3 regions of the Bradyrhizobium sp. CB1717 genome follow, and region 2 is predicted to be linked to each of the others. Evidence: predicted binding sites of a transcription regulator. Region 2 holds the regulator's gene; each other region holds the start of a gene.

Region 1 (5,026 bases), 1.4 Mb from region 2:
ATCATTTCCGCCGGCGGGGTCCAGTCCGGCCATTCGCGCTTGGCCGTGATCGACTTCACGCCGGACCAGGTGAAGCCGGGACGCCCGACGCCAATGCCGTAGCGCATCGCGCGGCCGTTGCCCTCGACGAGATAGAGAAACTTGTTCGGCGTATCGACCACGATCGTGCCGGCGCTTTCATTGCCGCTATAGTCAACAAGCTGTTTCTCGAACTTCGGATCGAACGGGCGCTGCCGCGGGTCGATCGCCTCCTGCTGCAGACCTGCACCTTGCTGATATCCACCCTGCATCTGCGGCTCGCCCATCGGCGGCAGGCGGCGCTGGTCGTAATAGCCCGGCTGCTGCTGATACACCGGCCGCTCGGGCGCATAGGCCGGACCGCGGCCCGGACCATCGCCGAACAGGAACTCGATGAAGCCGCCGCCCATGTTTGCATTGGAGGCGACGCGCACCGGCGCCGGCGGCACGCGCGGCTGATAGAGCACCGCGGGCGGATCGTTCGGCACTGTGTTGTCGAAGGCGCTGGCACCGCTGGTGCCGGCAATGAAGGAGCAAGCGCTGCCGAGCAGCGCGACAGACATTTTCTTGAACATCGACGTACTCTGTACTGTTTCGTCTAGATCACATGCGTCGTGCAGGTCTGGTGGCTGATCCGCGCCCGCGACGTGGTCAATAAAAAGCAAAAGCCGTTTTGTTTGGTAAACGTATCGGGCGTTTCGATTCACCACGTCGCGAGCGGACCTGCAATTTGGCGATCAGCGTTTATTTTCGATGAACGCCGCGCGAGCATGGTTAATCGCTTCTTTGCGCGCCGTCGCGCGCGGCCGCAATGACAGTTCCGGCTGTGAACTTCGTGTTAAATCGCTTCTGCCTACAAAGACGCGTGAGTGAGGTGGGGGGAGTGTCCTGATGGCTGTTCACCGCAAGCGTTTTCGTGTCGAGGATATCGCCGGTGGCGAGATGCCCATTCTAGATGTAACTGAAGAGGCAGGGCCGATGCACAGCGAGATCATGGCCGAGCTGCGCGCGATCCGCGCCCAGATGGCGAAGGGCATCACGGCTGCCCCGCTGACCGGCAGCGCCGCGATGGCGGCGATCGACGCGTCGACGGCGCATGAGCTGTCCGAGGCGCGCACCATGCTCGAGACCTACCGGGCGCAGATCGAGCAGTGCGAGAAGCTGAAGGTCGAGCTCGACCTCATTCACGACGCCATCGACCGCACCAAGCGCGAGATCGCGACCCTGCATGGCAAGAGCTTCGACGGCGGCGAGATGGCCAAGGTCAATGGCGAGCTCGGCGCGGTGGTCGGCGGCACCGAGCAGGCGACCCAGCAGATCCTCGAAGCGGCCGAGTCGATCGACCAGGCCGCCAGCGCGATGTCCAAGGTGGACTCGGCCGATCAGCAGAAGCGGCTCGCCGACGACATCCAGGAGCGCGTCATCTCGATTTTCGAAGCCTGCAACTTCCAGGACCTGACCGGCCAGCGCATCAGCAAGGTCATGACCACGATGAAGTTCATCGAGCAGCACATCAATGCGATGATGGAGATCTGGGGCGGCGTCGACGCGATCAAGGCCCATGTGCCGGCGCCCGTCGACCAGCGCAGCGAGGACGAGAAGCTCCTCAACGGCCCCAAGCTCGCCGGCGACGTCGGCCACGCCTCCCAGGACGACATCGACGCGCTGTTCGACTGAGCGCGCGAGACAGGAAAAAGCAAAACGCCGGCGCAAGCCGGCGTTTTTGTTTTTGGATCTGTCTCACACCGTCATTCCGGGGCACGGGAAGCGTGAACCCGGAATCTCGAGATTCCGGGTTCGGTCCTGCGGACCGCCCCGGAATGACGGGGAAAAATCACGCCCTTGGCGCGCAGCGGACGTAGACCATGTTGCCGTAGCGGGTGGCGGCGTCCTTGTCGATGAAGCGGGTGATCAGGACGCGACCATCGAAGGAAACGATCTCACGGTCCTGATCGCCGGGGGTGGGACCGGCCGGGCCAATATAGTTCTTGCCGCTGGGCGAGCCCTTCAGGCGCAGCTCCTGCGGCGTCGCCTGGTCGGCCAGATGCATGATCACGCCACCGGAGGAGCCGGCGGTGATCACGTAAGGATTCTTGCACTGGGACCGAGCCGCGGCCTCGGTGCGGGCGCGGTCGGCCGGGTTCTGGAACGAGGCGAGGCCCCAGCGGCCGACGATCTCGTCGGCGCGGATGGTCGCCGGCATTTCCGGACCGGTGCCGGGCTCCGCCTCGGGCGGCGGCGACGACGACGAGAAGGACGGCAGGCTCATGCCGCCGCCGCAGGCGCCGAGCAGCAGCGCCAGGCAAGAGGCAGCCGCCAGGTTGGCGACCGTGCGCGCGTGAGCTGAACTGATCATGGCATTCCCCCGAACAAGACCATGGCCGCACCCCTCCCGCAGCCAAGCGCAAAACCGCTGCCGGAGCAATGACGTCCTTTGACACGCCGGCGCCCCGAACAAATTTCCAATGCCACCATCCTATATCCGCCTCACCAATCGCTTAACCACCTTTGCTTGACAGGATCGCGGCCAAGCCATATTCCCGGGCGCACTATTAGCACTCGGAAAGCCCGATTGCTAAGCGCGCCGTTCGATCCTCGGGACGAGGGGGAACGGAAGCGCCGCCCCACCCACTTCCACTACTTCCGAAGCGAGCCTCCAAAGGGAAACGTCATGGCTAAATCCAAATTTCGTCCGCTGCATGACCGTGTCGTGGTCAAACGTATCGACGCCGAGGAAAAGTCCAAGGGCGGCATTATCATTCCGGACACCGCCAAGGAAAAGCCGTCCCAGGGCGAGGTTGTCGCCATCGGCCCCGGCGGCCGCGACGAGACCGGCAAGCTGATCCCGATCGACCTCAAGGTCGGCGACCGCGTGCTGTTCGGCAAGTGGTCGGGCACCGAGGTCAAGATCGACAACGAAGAGCTCCTGATCATGAAGGAGTCGGACATCATGGGCGTTCTGGCCTAAGGCCATCCGCCTGAACGGCCGCTGAATGCGCGGCTGTCATGCCCGGGCAAAAGCGCAAAGCGCGTCTTCGCGCTAGATGACCCGGGCATCGATCATTCCGTCGCACAGCACCAAACAAGACACATCACGAAACACGAGGGATTGCAGAAATGGCTGCCAAAGACGTCAAGTTTTCCGGAGAGGCGCGCGATCGCATGCTGCGCGGCGTCGACATTCTCGCCAACGCCGTCAAGGTGACGCTCGGCCCGAAGGGCCGCAACGTCGTCATCGAGAAGAGCTTCGGCGCCCCCCGCATCACCAAGGACGGCGTCACCGTCGCCAAGGAGATCGAGCTCGAGGACAAGTTCGAGAACATGGGCGCCCAGATGGTGCGTGAGGTCGCCTCCAAGACCAACGACCTCGCCGGCGACGGCACCACCACCGCGACCGTGCTGGCCCAGGCCATCGTGCGCGAAGGCGCCAAGGCGGTTGCCGCCGGCATGAATCCGATGGACCTCAAGCGCGGCATTGACTCGGCGGTTGCGGCCGTCATCAAGGACATCGAGAAGCGCGCCAAGCCGGTCGCCGCCTCCTCTGAGGTCGCCCAGGTCGGCACCATCTCGGCCAACGGCGATGCCGCCATCGGCAAGATGATCGCGCAGGCGATGCAGAAGGTCGGCAACGAGGGTGTCATCACCGTCGAGGAGAACAAGTCGCTCGATACCGAAGTCGACATCGTCGAAGGCATGAAGTTCGATCGCGGCTATCTCAGCCCCTACTTCGTCACCAACGCCGAGAAGATGACCGCCGAGCTCGAGGACGCCTACATCCTCCTGCACGAGAAGAAGCTCTCGGGCCTGCAGGCCATGCTGCCGGTGCTCGAAGCCGTGGTGCAGTCGGGCAAGCCGCTCGTCATCATCGCCGAGGACGTCGAGGGCGAGGCGCTGGCCACCCTGGTCGTCAACCGCCTGCGCGGCGGCCTCAAGGTTGCCGCCGTGAAGGCGCCGGGCTTCGGTGACCGCCGCAAGGCCATGCTCGAGGACATCGCGATCCTCACCGGCGGCCAGCTGATCTCCGAGGATCTCGGCATCAAGCTCGAGAACGTCACGGTGAAGATGCTCGGCCGCGCCAAGAAGGTGGTGATCGACAAGGAGAACACCACGATCGTGAACGGCGCCGGCAAGAAGCCCGACATCGAGGCCCGCGTCGGCCAGATCAAGGCCCAGATCGAGGAGACCACCTCGGACTACGACCGCGAGAAGCTGCAGGAGCGCCTTGCCAAGCTCGCCGGCGGCGTCGCGGTGATCCGCGTCGGCGGCGCCACCGAGATCGAGGTCAAGGAGAAGAAGGACCGCGTCGAGGACGCGCTCAACGCCACCCGCGCCGCGGTGCAAGAAGGCATCGTCCCCGGCGGCGGCGTCGCGCTGCTGCGCGCCAAGAAGGCGGTGGGCCGTCTGTCCAACGCCAATGCCGACGTCCAGGCCGGCATCAACATCGTGCTGAAGGCGCTGGAAGCCCCGATCCGCCAGATCTCCGAGAACGCCGGCGTGGAAGGCTCGATCGTGGTCGGCAAGATCCTGGAGAACAAGTCCGAGACCTTCGGCTTCGACGCCCAGAACGAGGACTATGTCGACATGGTCGAGAAGGGCATCATCGACCCCGCCAAGGTGGTGCGCACCGCGCTGCAGGACGCCTCCTCCGTGGCCGGCCTCCTGGTGACCACCGAAGCCATGGTCGCCGAGCTGCCGAAGAAGGAAGCTCCGCCCGCCATGCCCGCCGGCGGCGGCATGGGCGGCTTCTGAGCCCGTCCTCATTTTACAGCACCAACGAAGGCCGCCTCCGGGCGGCCTTCTTTTTTGCCGACGCTACCCCGAGCTTTCCGATTCAACCGGCGGCCAAAACCCACTACGGTGACGCCGATTCTGATTGTTTGGGCATGATCTTTTCGGAAAACCGCTTCACACTTTTCCCGATCATGCTCCACTGCCCGAGGATTTCGTCGATGCGCGCGCTCTTGGTCTGTTCGACTGCCCTATTGGCGGCTCTGCTCGCCGTCTCGCC
Region 2 (5,026 bases):
CGCAAGCAGGTCTCGGCCGAAGAGCAGATCGCGTTGATGCCGTTCAAGATCACCGATCTCGCCGACTTCAAGGACATCCGCACGCTGGCGCCGGGCTCGAGCATCATCCTGGCCGACGGCAACGAGAGTGCAGGCTATGAGTCGAAGCCGTTCATGATCCTCGGCCTGATCGGCGCCACCCCGCAGCAGGCCGACGATCGCGCCCGCTTCGCCCAGGAGGCCGCGCTGCAGATCCCCGGCGTGCGCGAATCCCGCGTCACCATGTCCGAGCCGATCCGCATCAACGGCCAGCAGGGCTTTGAGACCCGGATCGACGGCGTCAGCGGCAAGGACAAGACGCCGGTGACCGTGGTGCAGTGGATCCGCTTCTCCAGCGGCGGCGCCTCGCTGCGCATCATCGCCAGCGCCCCGCGCGACCAGTGGCAAGCCGCCTTCACCCGCTTCCGTGCCGTGCGCGACGGGATTCAGCCGAAGGGGTAGGCCCGAGGCGCTCCAACACACTCGGTGTCGTCCCGGCCCCCGCGCGCAATTGCGCGCTAGGCCGGGACGACAGTGAGTTTGGGGCTAGCAGCCCAACCCCTCACCAATACCGGCTGCATTTTCGGGCTTCTGTTCGTATACGAACGGAACTAGGCTTCCCCCGTTGGATCATCCTGGAGGGAGGCGAACGATGCTTGATCGACGACAAATCCTCGCGGCGCTTGGAACGACGGCGCTGGCGACCCTCGCGCCAACGGCGCTGTTCGCAGCGGCATCGATCAAGCCGGACGATGCGTCCGCGCTGCTGGTGATCGACGTGCAGAACTGCTTCCTGCCCGGCGGCAGTCTCGCCGTGAAGGAAGGCGAACAGGTGGTGCCGGTCATCAACAAAATGGCGAAAGCGTTTTCGAACGTGGTGATGACGCAGGACTGGCACACGCCCGGCCACGTGTCGTTTGCGTCGGTCCATTCCGGCAAGAAGCCGTTCGAGACCATCGATCTTCCTTACGGCAAGCAGGTGCTGTGGCCGGACCATTGCGTGCAGGGCACCGATGGCGCTTCGCTGTCGAAGGACCTGTCGATCCCGCACGCCGAGCTCATCATCCGCAAGGGTTTTCACAAGGACGTCGACAGCTACTCGGCGTTCCTCGAAGCCGACGGCAAGACCTCGACCGGGCTCGCCGGCTACCTGAAGGGCCGCAAGATCAAGCGCGTCTTCGTCGCCGGCCTTGCGACGGACTTCTGCGTCGCCTGGACCGCGCTGGACGCGCGCAAGGCGGGCTTCGAGGTCTACGTCGTGGAGGACGCCTGCCGCGGCATCGACACCCAGGGCTCGCTGGCAAAGGCCTGGGCCGACATGGCCAAGGCCGGCGTGAAGCGGATTCAGTCCGCGGATATCGCGGTGAGCGCGTAAGGCAGCGCGCAACACTGCAAGACCCTTATCCAGAGGAGCGCGCTTCTTCGCGCGCGGCTCCTCACCATGAGGGCCCGAGACTCAGTTCGTCGCGCCGCTCGACTCGTTGTTGTTCGCCGCAGGCGCGGCCTTCGCGCCGCCCTTGGCGACACCGACCAAGGCCGGACGCAGCACGCGGTCGCCGATGGTGTAGCCGGCCTGCATGATCTGCACCACGGTGCCCGACGGCACCGACGGATCAGGCACCTCGTACATCGCCTGGTGGAAGTTCGGGTCGAACTTCTGGCCCTGCGGATCGAGCTTCTTCACGCCGTGCTTTTCCAGCGCGTTGAGCAGCGAGCGCTCGGTGAGCTCGACGCCCTCGATCAGCGAGATCAGGCCGGGATCGGCGGTGGCACGGGCCTCGGCCGGAACCGCATCAAGCGCGCGCTGGAGATTGTCGGCGATGTCGAGCACGTCGCGGGCAAAGCCGGTGATGCCGTAGAGGCGGGCGTCAGCGACCTCCTTGGTGGTGCGCTTGCGCAAATTCTCCATCTCGGCCAGCGTCCGCAGCATGCGGTCGCGCGCCTCGGCGGCTTCCTTCTGCAACATTTCGACCGAGCCGGGCTCGGGATCGTCGGGCATGATGTAGGGTTTTGACACCACGGGCTCGCCGGTCGCTGCAGTCGTGTCTTCGGGTTGCCGGTCTTGCTCGGTCATCGGCTTTAATCTCGAACTCGTTTCCAGGGATTGTTGGCCCGGATATCGTGCCTAAGCGCACGAAAATCAAGCGCCCGTGATCGGCGCAAATGCCGGTCAGCCCCCCAGAAGGCGGCTGACGATGCGGGCGGCATAGTCCACGGTCGGGATCACGCGGGCGTAATTCAGCCGCGTCGGCCCGATCACGCCCAAAACACCGACGATGTGGCCGGCGGCATCCCGATAGGGCGAGATGATGGTGGAGGAGCCGGACAGGGAAAACAGCTTGTTCTCCGAGCCGATGAAGATGCGCACCCCCTCGGCGGTCTCGGCGCGGCCGAGCAGGTCGATCACGCCGCGCTTGGTCTCGAGGTCGTCGAACAACAGGCGCACCCGCTCCAGATCCTCCAGCGCGTGCAGATCTTCCAGCAGATTGGCGTGGCCGCGGACAATGAGCTGGCGGTCCTCGTTCTCGCCGCCCGACCAGCTGGCGATGCCGGCCGAGATCACCTTTTGCGTCAGCTGATCGAGCTCGGCGCGGGCTTGCCCGAGCGCGGTTTCGAGCTCGAGCCGCGCCTCGGCGAGGGTCCGGCCGCGAATCCGCGCATTGAGGAAATTGCCGGCTTCGGTGATCGCGGACGATGGAACTCCGGGCGGCAGCGTCAGCACGCGGTTTTCGACCTGGCCGTCCTCGCCGACCAGGATCACCAGCGCTTTTTCGGGTTCCAGGCGGACGAATTCGATGTGCTTGAGCCGCGCATTGGATTTCGGCGTCAACACCACCGCGGCCGCGCGGGTCAGGCCCGACAGCCGCGTCAGCGCCTGGTCCAGCGCCGCCTCGACCGACTGGGCCTGGCCGACCGTGGCAAGCTGGCTCTGGATCGACTGCCGTTCGGCTTCGGTGAGATCGCCGACCTGCATCAGGGCGTCGACGAAGAACCGCAGCCCGAGTTCCGTCGGCAGCCGGCCCGCCGAGGTGTGCGGGGCATAGATCAGGCCGAGCTGTTCCAGGTCCGCCATGACGTTGCGCACCGAGGCCGGCGACAGCGGCATGGCGATCAGGCGGGAAATGTTGCGCGAGCCGACCGGCTCGCCGGTCGCGAGATAGCTTTCGACAATTTGACGAAAGATGTCGCGGGAGCGCTCGTTGAGCTGGGCGAGGCCTGCGCGCGGCGCGATCAGATGGATCGGATCGTGATGGGCCACAGACGGTAACTCCTCTCAGATGCTCATAATTTGTCCATCCGGCACGGTTCTGACAAGCGTGGCGTTTGCGGGGTGGAAAACCGGGGGTGAAAAAGCCTTGCCGCATACCCTCACCCCACCTACAAGCACCGCGAACAGCCCCTTTTCCGAGAATTTTGGAGGATTTCCCATGCGGCCAAGCCGCCGTGCGCCCGACGAATTGCGCCCCGTGACGCTGGAGCGCGGCGTGGTCAAATATGCGGAAGGCTCCTGCCTGGTGAAATTCGGCGACACCCATGTGCTGGTCACCGCCACACTGGAGGACCGCCTGCCGCCATGGCTGAAGGGCCAGGGCCGCGGCTGGGTCACCGCCGAATACGGCATGCTGCCACGCGCGACCTCCGAACGCACCCGCCGCGAGGCCTCCGCCGGCAAGCAGAGCGGCCGCACCGTCGAGATCCAGCGCCTGATCGGCCGCTCGCTTCGCACCATCGTCGACCTCGAAGCGCTCGGCGAGCGCCAGATCACGGTCGATTGCGACGTGCTCCAGGCCGACGGCGGCACCCGCACGGCCTCTATCACCGGCGCCTGGGTCGCGCTCGCCGATTGCATCAACTGGATGAAGGCGCGCAACATGATCAAGGCCAACGTGCTGCGCGACAACGTCGCCGCGATCTCCTGCGGCATCTACAATGGCACGCCGGTGCTCGATCTCGACTATGCCGAGGATTCGGAAGCCCAGACCGACGCCAATTTCGTCATGACCGGCGATGGCCGCATCATCGAGGTGCAGGGCACCGCGGAACGCGAGCCGTTCACGGAAGCCGAGTTCCTGGCGCTGATGGCGCTGGCGCGCAAGGGCGTCGCGCGTCTCGTGGACTTGCAGAAACTAGCTGTCGCGTAGTCAATAGGCCCATGCACCGTCGAATCACCGGAAAGCTCGTCATCGCCACCCACAATCCCGGCAAGCTCGCCGAGATGAAGGAGCTGCTTGCGCCGTACGGGATCGAGGCGGTGTCGGCCGGTGAGCTCGGCCTGGACGAGCCGGATGAGACCGGCAACGACTTCCGCAGCAACGCCGCGATCAAGGCGATCGCCGCCGCGCGCGCGACCAGGCTTCCGTCCTTCGCCGACGATTCCGGCATCGTCGTCGACGCGCTCGACGGCGCACCCGGCATCTACAGCGCGCGCTGGGCCGGTCCGACCAAGGATTTCAACGCGGCGATGGCCCAGATCGAGCGGCTGTTGCAGGAACGCGGCGCGACCACGCCTGCAAAGCGCACCGCGCATTTCGTCTCCGCGCTCTGCGTCGCCTGGCCCGACGATCATCTCGAAGAGGTCGAGGCGCGCGTCGACGGCACGCTGGCCTGGCCGCCGCGCGGCACCGCCGGCTTCGGCTACGACCCGATGTTCCTGCCCGATGGCCACAGCCGCACCTTCGGCGAGATGGAAAGCATCGAGAAGCACGGCCTGCCGCCGCTCGGCCTCGGCCTGTCGCATCGCGCCCGCGCCTTCGTGAAACTGGCGGAGATCTGCCTTGAGCCGCGCTAAGGAAGCCTTCGGCGTCTACGTGCACTGGCCGTTCTGCCTGTCGAAGTGCCCGTACTGCGACTTCAACAGCCATGTCCGCCACGCCGCGATCGACGAGGCGCGGTTTGCTTCGGCCTTCGCGCGCGAGATCGCAACGACCGCCGAGCGCGCGCCCGGTCGTGAAGTGACCTCGATCTTCCTCGGCGGCGGCACGCCGTCGCTGATGCAGCCTTCAACCGT
Region 3 (5,026 bases), 3.8 Mb from region 2:
CGCTTCCTTGCCGCCGACCCCGAATACGGCGACATCGTCGTGTTTCGCACGCCGAAGGACATCTCGGTCGATTACGTCAAGCGCGTGGTTGGCCTGCCCGGCGACCGCGTGCAGATGCGGGGAGGGCAGCTCTTCCTCAACGACAAGCCGGTGACGCGCGTAGCGCTGAAGGAGGTGTTCGCCGGTGCCGCCTGCGGAGGCGATGATGATGCGAGGGCCAAGCGCTGGCGCGAGACGCTGCCGAACGGCGCGAGCTATGTGACCTACGATTGCGTCGACAATGGCTTCCTCGACAGCACCAGCGTCTACGCCGTGCCGCCAGGTCATTTCTTCGTGCTCGGCGACAACCGCGACAACTCCACCGACAGCCGCATGATGTCGGCGTTCGGCTTCGTGCCGATGGACAACCTCGTCGGCAAGGTGACGCGGATCTTCTGGTCGCTCGACGAAAACGGCGATCCGCACATGGAGCGGCTTGGGAAGGTGGAGTGAGGGGGGCGTCATTCCGGGGCACCTCTCGGGCACCTTCGTAGCCCGGATGGAGCGCAGCGAAATCCGGGAAGACTGCCTGCGATGGACGCACTGTCCCGGATTGCGCTGCGCTCCATCCGGGCTACGAGGCCACTGCTTCTGCATTCCCCCAGACAAAAACCCCGGCATCGCTGCCGGGGTTTCGCATTTCGTAGATTGCCTGAAAGGCTGGATCAGAAGTCCATGCCGCCCATGCCGCCGCCCGGAGGCATCGCGGGACCGGCGCCGCCCTTCTTGGGCAGCTCGGCGACCATGGCTTCCGTGGTGATCAGGAGCGCGGCAACCGAGGCAGCGTTCTGGATCGCGGTACGGACCACCTTGGTCGGGTCGATGATGCCCTTCTTGACGAGGTCGGCATATTCGCCGGTCTGGGAGTCGAAGCCGTAATTGTAGGCCTTGTTCTCCAGGATCTTGCCGACGATCACCGAACCGTCTTCACCGGCGTTGATCGCGATCTGGCGAGCGGGAGCCGACAGCGCCTTGCGCACGATCTCGACGCCGGTCTTCTGGTCGTCGTTCTTGGTGCGCAGGCCCTTGAGCTGCTCGGAAGCACGGAGCAGGGCGACGCCGCCGCCCGGGACGATGCCTTCCTCGACAGCCGCGCGGGTCGCATGCATCGCGTCATCAACGCGATCCTTGCGCTCCTTCACCTCGACCTCGGTCGCGCCGCCGACGCGGATCACCGCGACGCCGCCTGCGAGCTTGGCGAGACGCTCCTGAAGCTTCTCACGGTCGTAGTCCGAGGTGGTCTCCTCGATCTGCGCCTTGATCTGGGCCACGCGCGCCTCGATGTCGGCCTTCTTGCCGGCGCCGTTGACGATCGTGGTGTTCTCCTTGTCGATCATCACCTTCTTGGCGCGACCGAGCATGTTGAGCGTGACGTTCTCGAGCTTGATGCCGAGATCTTCCGAGATCGCCTGGCCGCCGGTCAGGATCGCGATGTCCTGCAGCATGGCCTTGCGGCGATCGCCGAAGCCCGGAGCCTTGACGGCCGCGACCTTCAGGCCGCCGCGCAGGCGGTTCACGACCAGGGTCGCGAGGGCTTCGCCTTCGACGTCCTCGGCGACGATGACCAGCGGCTTGCCGGTCTGCACCACGGCCTCGAGCAGCGGCAGCAGCTCGTTCAGCGAGGAGAGCTTCTTCTCGTTGATGAGGATGTAGGCGTCGTCCATCTCAACGCGCATCTTGTCGGCGTTGGTGACGAAGTAGGGCGAGATGTAGCCGCGGTCGAACTGCATGCCCTCGACAACGTCGAGTTCGGTCTCGAGCGACTTGGCTTCCTCGACGGTGATGACACCCTCGTTGCCGACCTTCTTCATGGCGTCGGAGAGGAACTTGCCGATCTCCTGGTCGCCGTTGGCCGAGATGGTGCCGACCTGGGCGATCTCCTCGTTCGAGGTGACCTTCTTGGAGTTCTTCTGCAGGTCCGCAACGACGGCTTCGACCGCAAGATCGATGCCGCGCTTGAGGTCCATCGGGTTCATGCCGGCGGCGACCGACTTGGCGCCTTCCTTCACGATCGCCTGGGCGAGCACGGTGGCGGTGGTGGTGCCGTCGCCGGCCGCGTCAGCGGACTTGGAGGCGACTTCGCGCACCATCTGGGCGCCCATGTTCTCGAACTTGTCGTCGAGCTCGATCTCCTTGGCGACGGTGACGCCGTCCTTGGTGATGCGGGGAGCGCCGAACGACTTGTCGAGCACGACGTTGCGGCCCTTCGGACCGAGCGTGACCTTCACCGCGTTGGCGAGAACGTCGACGCCGCGCAGCATCTTGTCGCGCGCTTCAACCGAGAATTTGACTTCTTTGGCTGCCATCTGGAATTTTCCTTGGATAATGTTTGATGGGAGGGAGAGAGGGGGCTGTTAGGCCGCCTTCTTCTTGGAAGCGGGGACGTCGAGGACGCCCATGATGTCGCTTTCCTTCATGATCAAGAGATCGACGCCGTCGATCTTGACCTCGGTGCCGGACCACTTGCCGAACAGCACGCGGTCGCCGACCTTCAGGTCGATCGGGATCAGCTTGCCGGCTTCGTCGCGGCCACCGGGGCCAACGGCGACGACTTCACCCTGGGAGGGCTTTTCCTTGGCAGTGTCGGGAATGATGATGCCGCCAGCGGTCTTCTCTTCTGCGTCGATGCGCTTGACCACGACGCGGTCGTGAAGCGGACGGAATTTCATGCAGTCCTCCTAAGTAGTTGCACGATATGGGAATTTTTTGGCGTTAGCAGTCTGTGCCCGCGAGTGCTAGCACAGGCGAGGCTGAAATAGGACAGGAATTTTGCGGGGGCAAGGGCTTCTAGCAGAAAAATCGGCACCTGGAAGCGCGGACTGCCAGAATCTCTTTTCCATCGTTAACCAGCCTTGGAGGCCTCTTCGAGGCTCCGTGGGAGGCCGTATTAGCACGGGGTCGTATCTGCTGCTAACGCATTGAATTTCAACAGCTTGTTAAACTTTTGGGCTTGAGATGGGTTGTCAGTTTGCGTCACATTTCTCTCATGTGAGCGCATCTCCACCGGGTGGCTCGTAAGCAGCGTACCGGAAAGCCGCCCCCTGAATGCGCTCCTGCAAAGGAGGTTGGCATGGGACTGCGGGTTGGGGGCGTTTCCGAAGACTTCCGGAAACAGATGCTGGGCTACGGGCTGACGACGGCACAAATTCTCTACCGGATGCCGGATCATCCCTCGCTGCTCCAGACCTATGTCTGGCAGAACTACGACATGTTTCCGAAATTTCCGGCGCTGACCGACTTCCTGGCCTTCTGGCAGGAAAAGCTCGACGGTCCGCTGTTCTCGGTGACCGTCGCGCATTCCAAGCTGATCAAGCCCGCCGAGTTGCGCGCCGTCGACGGCGTGTTCCGGCTGCATTGATTTAAGGCGCGGTCTCGTAGGGTGGGCAAAGGCGCGCGCCTGCGCGCCGTGCCCACCATCTCTCCACGATCGCACCCGGCATGGTGGGCACGCTTCGCTTTGCCCATCCTACGATATCTCGGCTGGAGCTGCGTCGGGCGAACGCGCTATCTCCGTGGTTGCCCGAGGCAGAGATCAGGCGCCGCTGCTGCAATAGCGCTTCCACATCGCGCGATAGGCCTCGTCCACCGCTTGCGCGTAGGCGACCGGGTTGCAGGCGGCCGCAGCCCGGACTTGTCCGGGCAGTTCGCTGCGCAACTTGTCGAGATCGCCGATCTCAGCCGCACGGCTCACCGCGATGTCGACATAGGCCTCCTCGCTATCCGTCACCCAGTCCGGCAGGCCGAGCGCGGTGAGAATGGAGCCGGCGGCACGGCTGGGCAGACTGTTCCCGAGCTTCGCCACCACGGGCACGCCCATCTGCAAGGCTTCCAACGTGCTGACACCGCCATTCTGCGGGAACGGGTCGAGGGCGATATCGACGCGATTGAACGCTGCCAGATGATCGACCCGCAAGGTGGTGCCGAGCAGTTCGACGCGTTCGGCCGGAACGCCGCAAGCTGCAAGCCGTGCCAGCAGATTGTCGCGGACCAGTTGATCGTCCAGCGCAACATCCTTGATCAGCAGCCGGGATCCCGGCACCCGCTCGAGAATCCTTGACCAGGCCTGCGCGGCCTGGTCCGAAATCTTGCTGATGCGATTGAAGACACCGAATGTGATGAAGCCGTTCGAGATCGCCGGCGTTGACGTCCTCGCAAGCTCCATTGGCAGCGGCTCCAGTGTCACGAAGCACGGCAGGTCGACGACGGTTTCCGCAAACAGATGCCGGACCGGGGCAGGAATCGCGACCGGGTCCGAGAACAGATAATCGATCGTCGGCAGCCCGGTGCCGGTGCCATGCCCCCAGCCATGGGCCTGGATCGGCGCCGGCTTGCGCGCAAACACGCTGAGGCGGTTTCCTTTGGTGTGGCCGGACAGGTCGATCAGGATATCGACGCCATCGGCGCGGATCTGATCGGCGAGGCGATCGTCGCTCCATTGCGAGGCGTCGCGCCAGCGATCGGCGATCTTTTGAAATTCGGCGGTCGCCGGATCCACTTTCGACGAACAAGAGTAGCACACGACCTCGAACTGTGCCCGGTCGTGGTATTGCAGGACCGGCTTGAATATGAACGCGGCCGAATGCGCGTTGAAGTCCGACGAGACGTAGCCGAGCACCAGAGGGCGATCCGGATCGCGGCTGTTGTCGTACGGTCCCGCCACTTCTGAAGCGAACGTCGTGCCGATCCGCTCCCACCAGAGCTGCCGCGCTTGCTGATGCTGCTCAACGCTGGCATCCGCCACGAAATCGAGCGTGAATATCTTGTTGGAGATCGCGCCCGGGAAGTTAGGCTCGATCTCGAGCGCTCTGTCGTAACTGGCCAAAGCTTCGTCGACCCGCCCAAGTGTGGAGAGACAAACGCCCTGGACCAGGTGAGCTTGAGCGGCATCGGGATCGAGCGCGATGGCTTTCTCGCTATCGTGCAATGCTTCGGCGATTTGCTGGGTCTGCAGCCAGACATTGGCGCGCCCGAGCCACCCGTTCATCTC

What was found. The regulator HrcA, encoded in region 2, represses chaperone genes, less so after heat shock. The targets are predictions, from matches to a motif close to GTTAGCACTCNCNNNNNGNGAGTGCTAAC.
Region 1: a site for HrcA is predicted at 2,570-2,598, ahead of QA649_RS07365 (co-chaperone GroES). Genes of this name have one in related genera too.
Region 3: a site for HrcA is predicted at 2,751-2,779, ahead of QA649_RS18710 (co-chaperone GroES). Genes of this name have one in related genera too.

What each region holds. Positions count from the first base shown of each region.
Region 1 covers NZ_CP121666.1:1,557,293-1,562,318, reverse strand. Annotated here, with positions in the region: gene QA649_RS07380 (L,D-transpeptidase) at 1-593, opposite strand, end outside; gene QA649_RS07375 (protein phosphatase CheZ) at 910-1,695, shown strand; gene QA649_RS07370 (hypothetical protein) at 1,853-2,374, opposite strand; gene QA649_RS07365 (co-chaperone GroES) at 2,690-2,986, shown strand; gene groL (chaperonin GroEL) at 3,136-4,767, shown strand; gene QA649_RS07355 (hypothetical protein) at 4,968-5,026, shown strand, end outside.
Region 2 covers NZ_CP121666.1:168,123-173,148, forward strand. Annotated here, with positions in the region: gene QA649_RS00770 (hypothetical protein) at 1-480, shown strand, start outside; gene pncA (bifunctional nicotinamidase/pyrazinamidase) at 671-1,393, shown strand; gene grpE (nucleotide exchange factor GrpE) at 1,475-2,092, opposite strand; gene hrcA (heat-inducible transcriptional repressor HrcA) at 2,189-3,277, opposite strand; gene rph (ribonuclease PH) at 3,447-4,160, shown strand; gene rdgB (RdgB/HAM1 family non-canonical purine NTP pyrophosphatase) at 4,172-4,807, shown strand; gene hemW (radical SAM family heme chaperone HemW) at 4,794-5,026, shown strand, end outside.
Region 3 covers NZ_CP121666.1:3,965,161-3,970,186, forward strand. Annotated here, with positions in the region: gene lepB (signal peptidase I) at 1-492, shown strand, start outside; gene groL (chaperonin GroEL) at 705-2,345, opposite strand; gene QA649_RS18710 (co-chaperone GroES) at 2,394-2,708, opposite strand; gene QA649_RS18715 (usg protein) at 3,110-3,397, shown strand; gene QA649_RS18720 (tetratricopeptide repeat protein) at 3,572-5,026, opposite strand, start outside.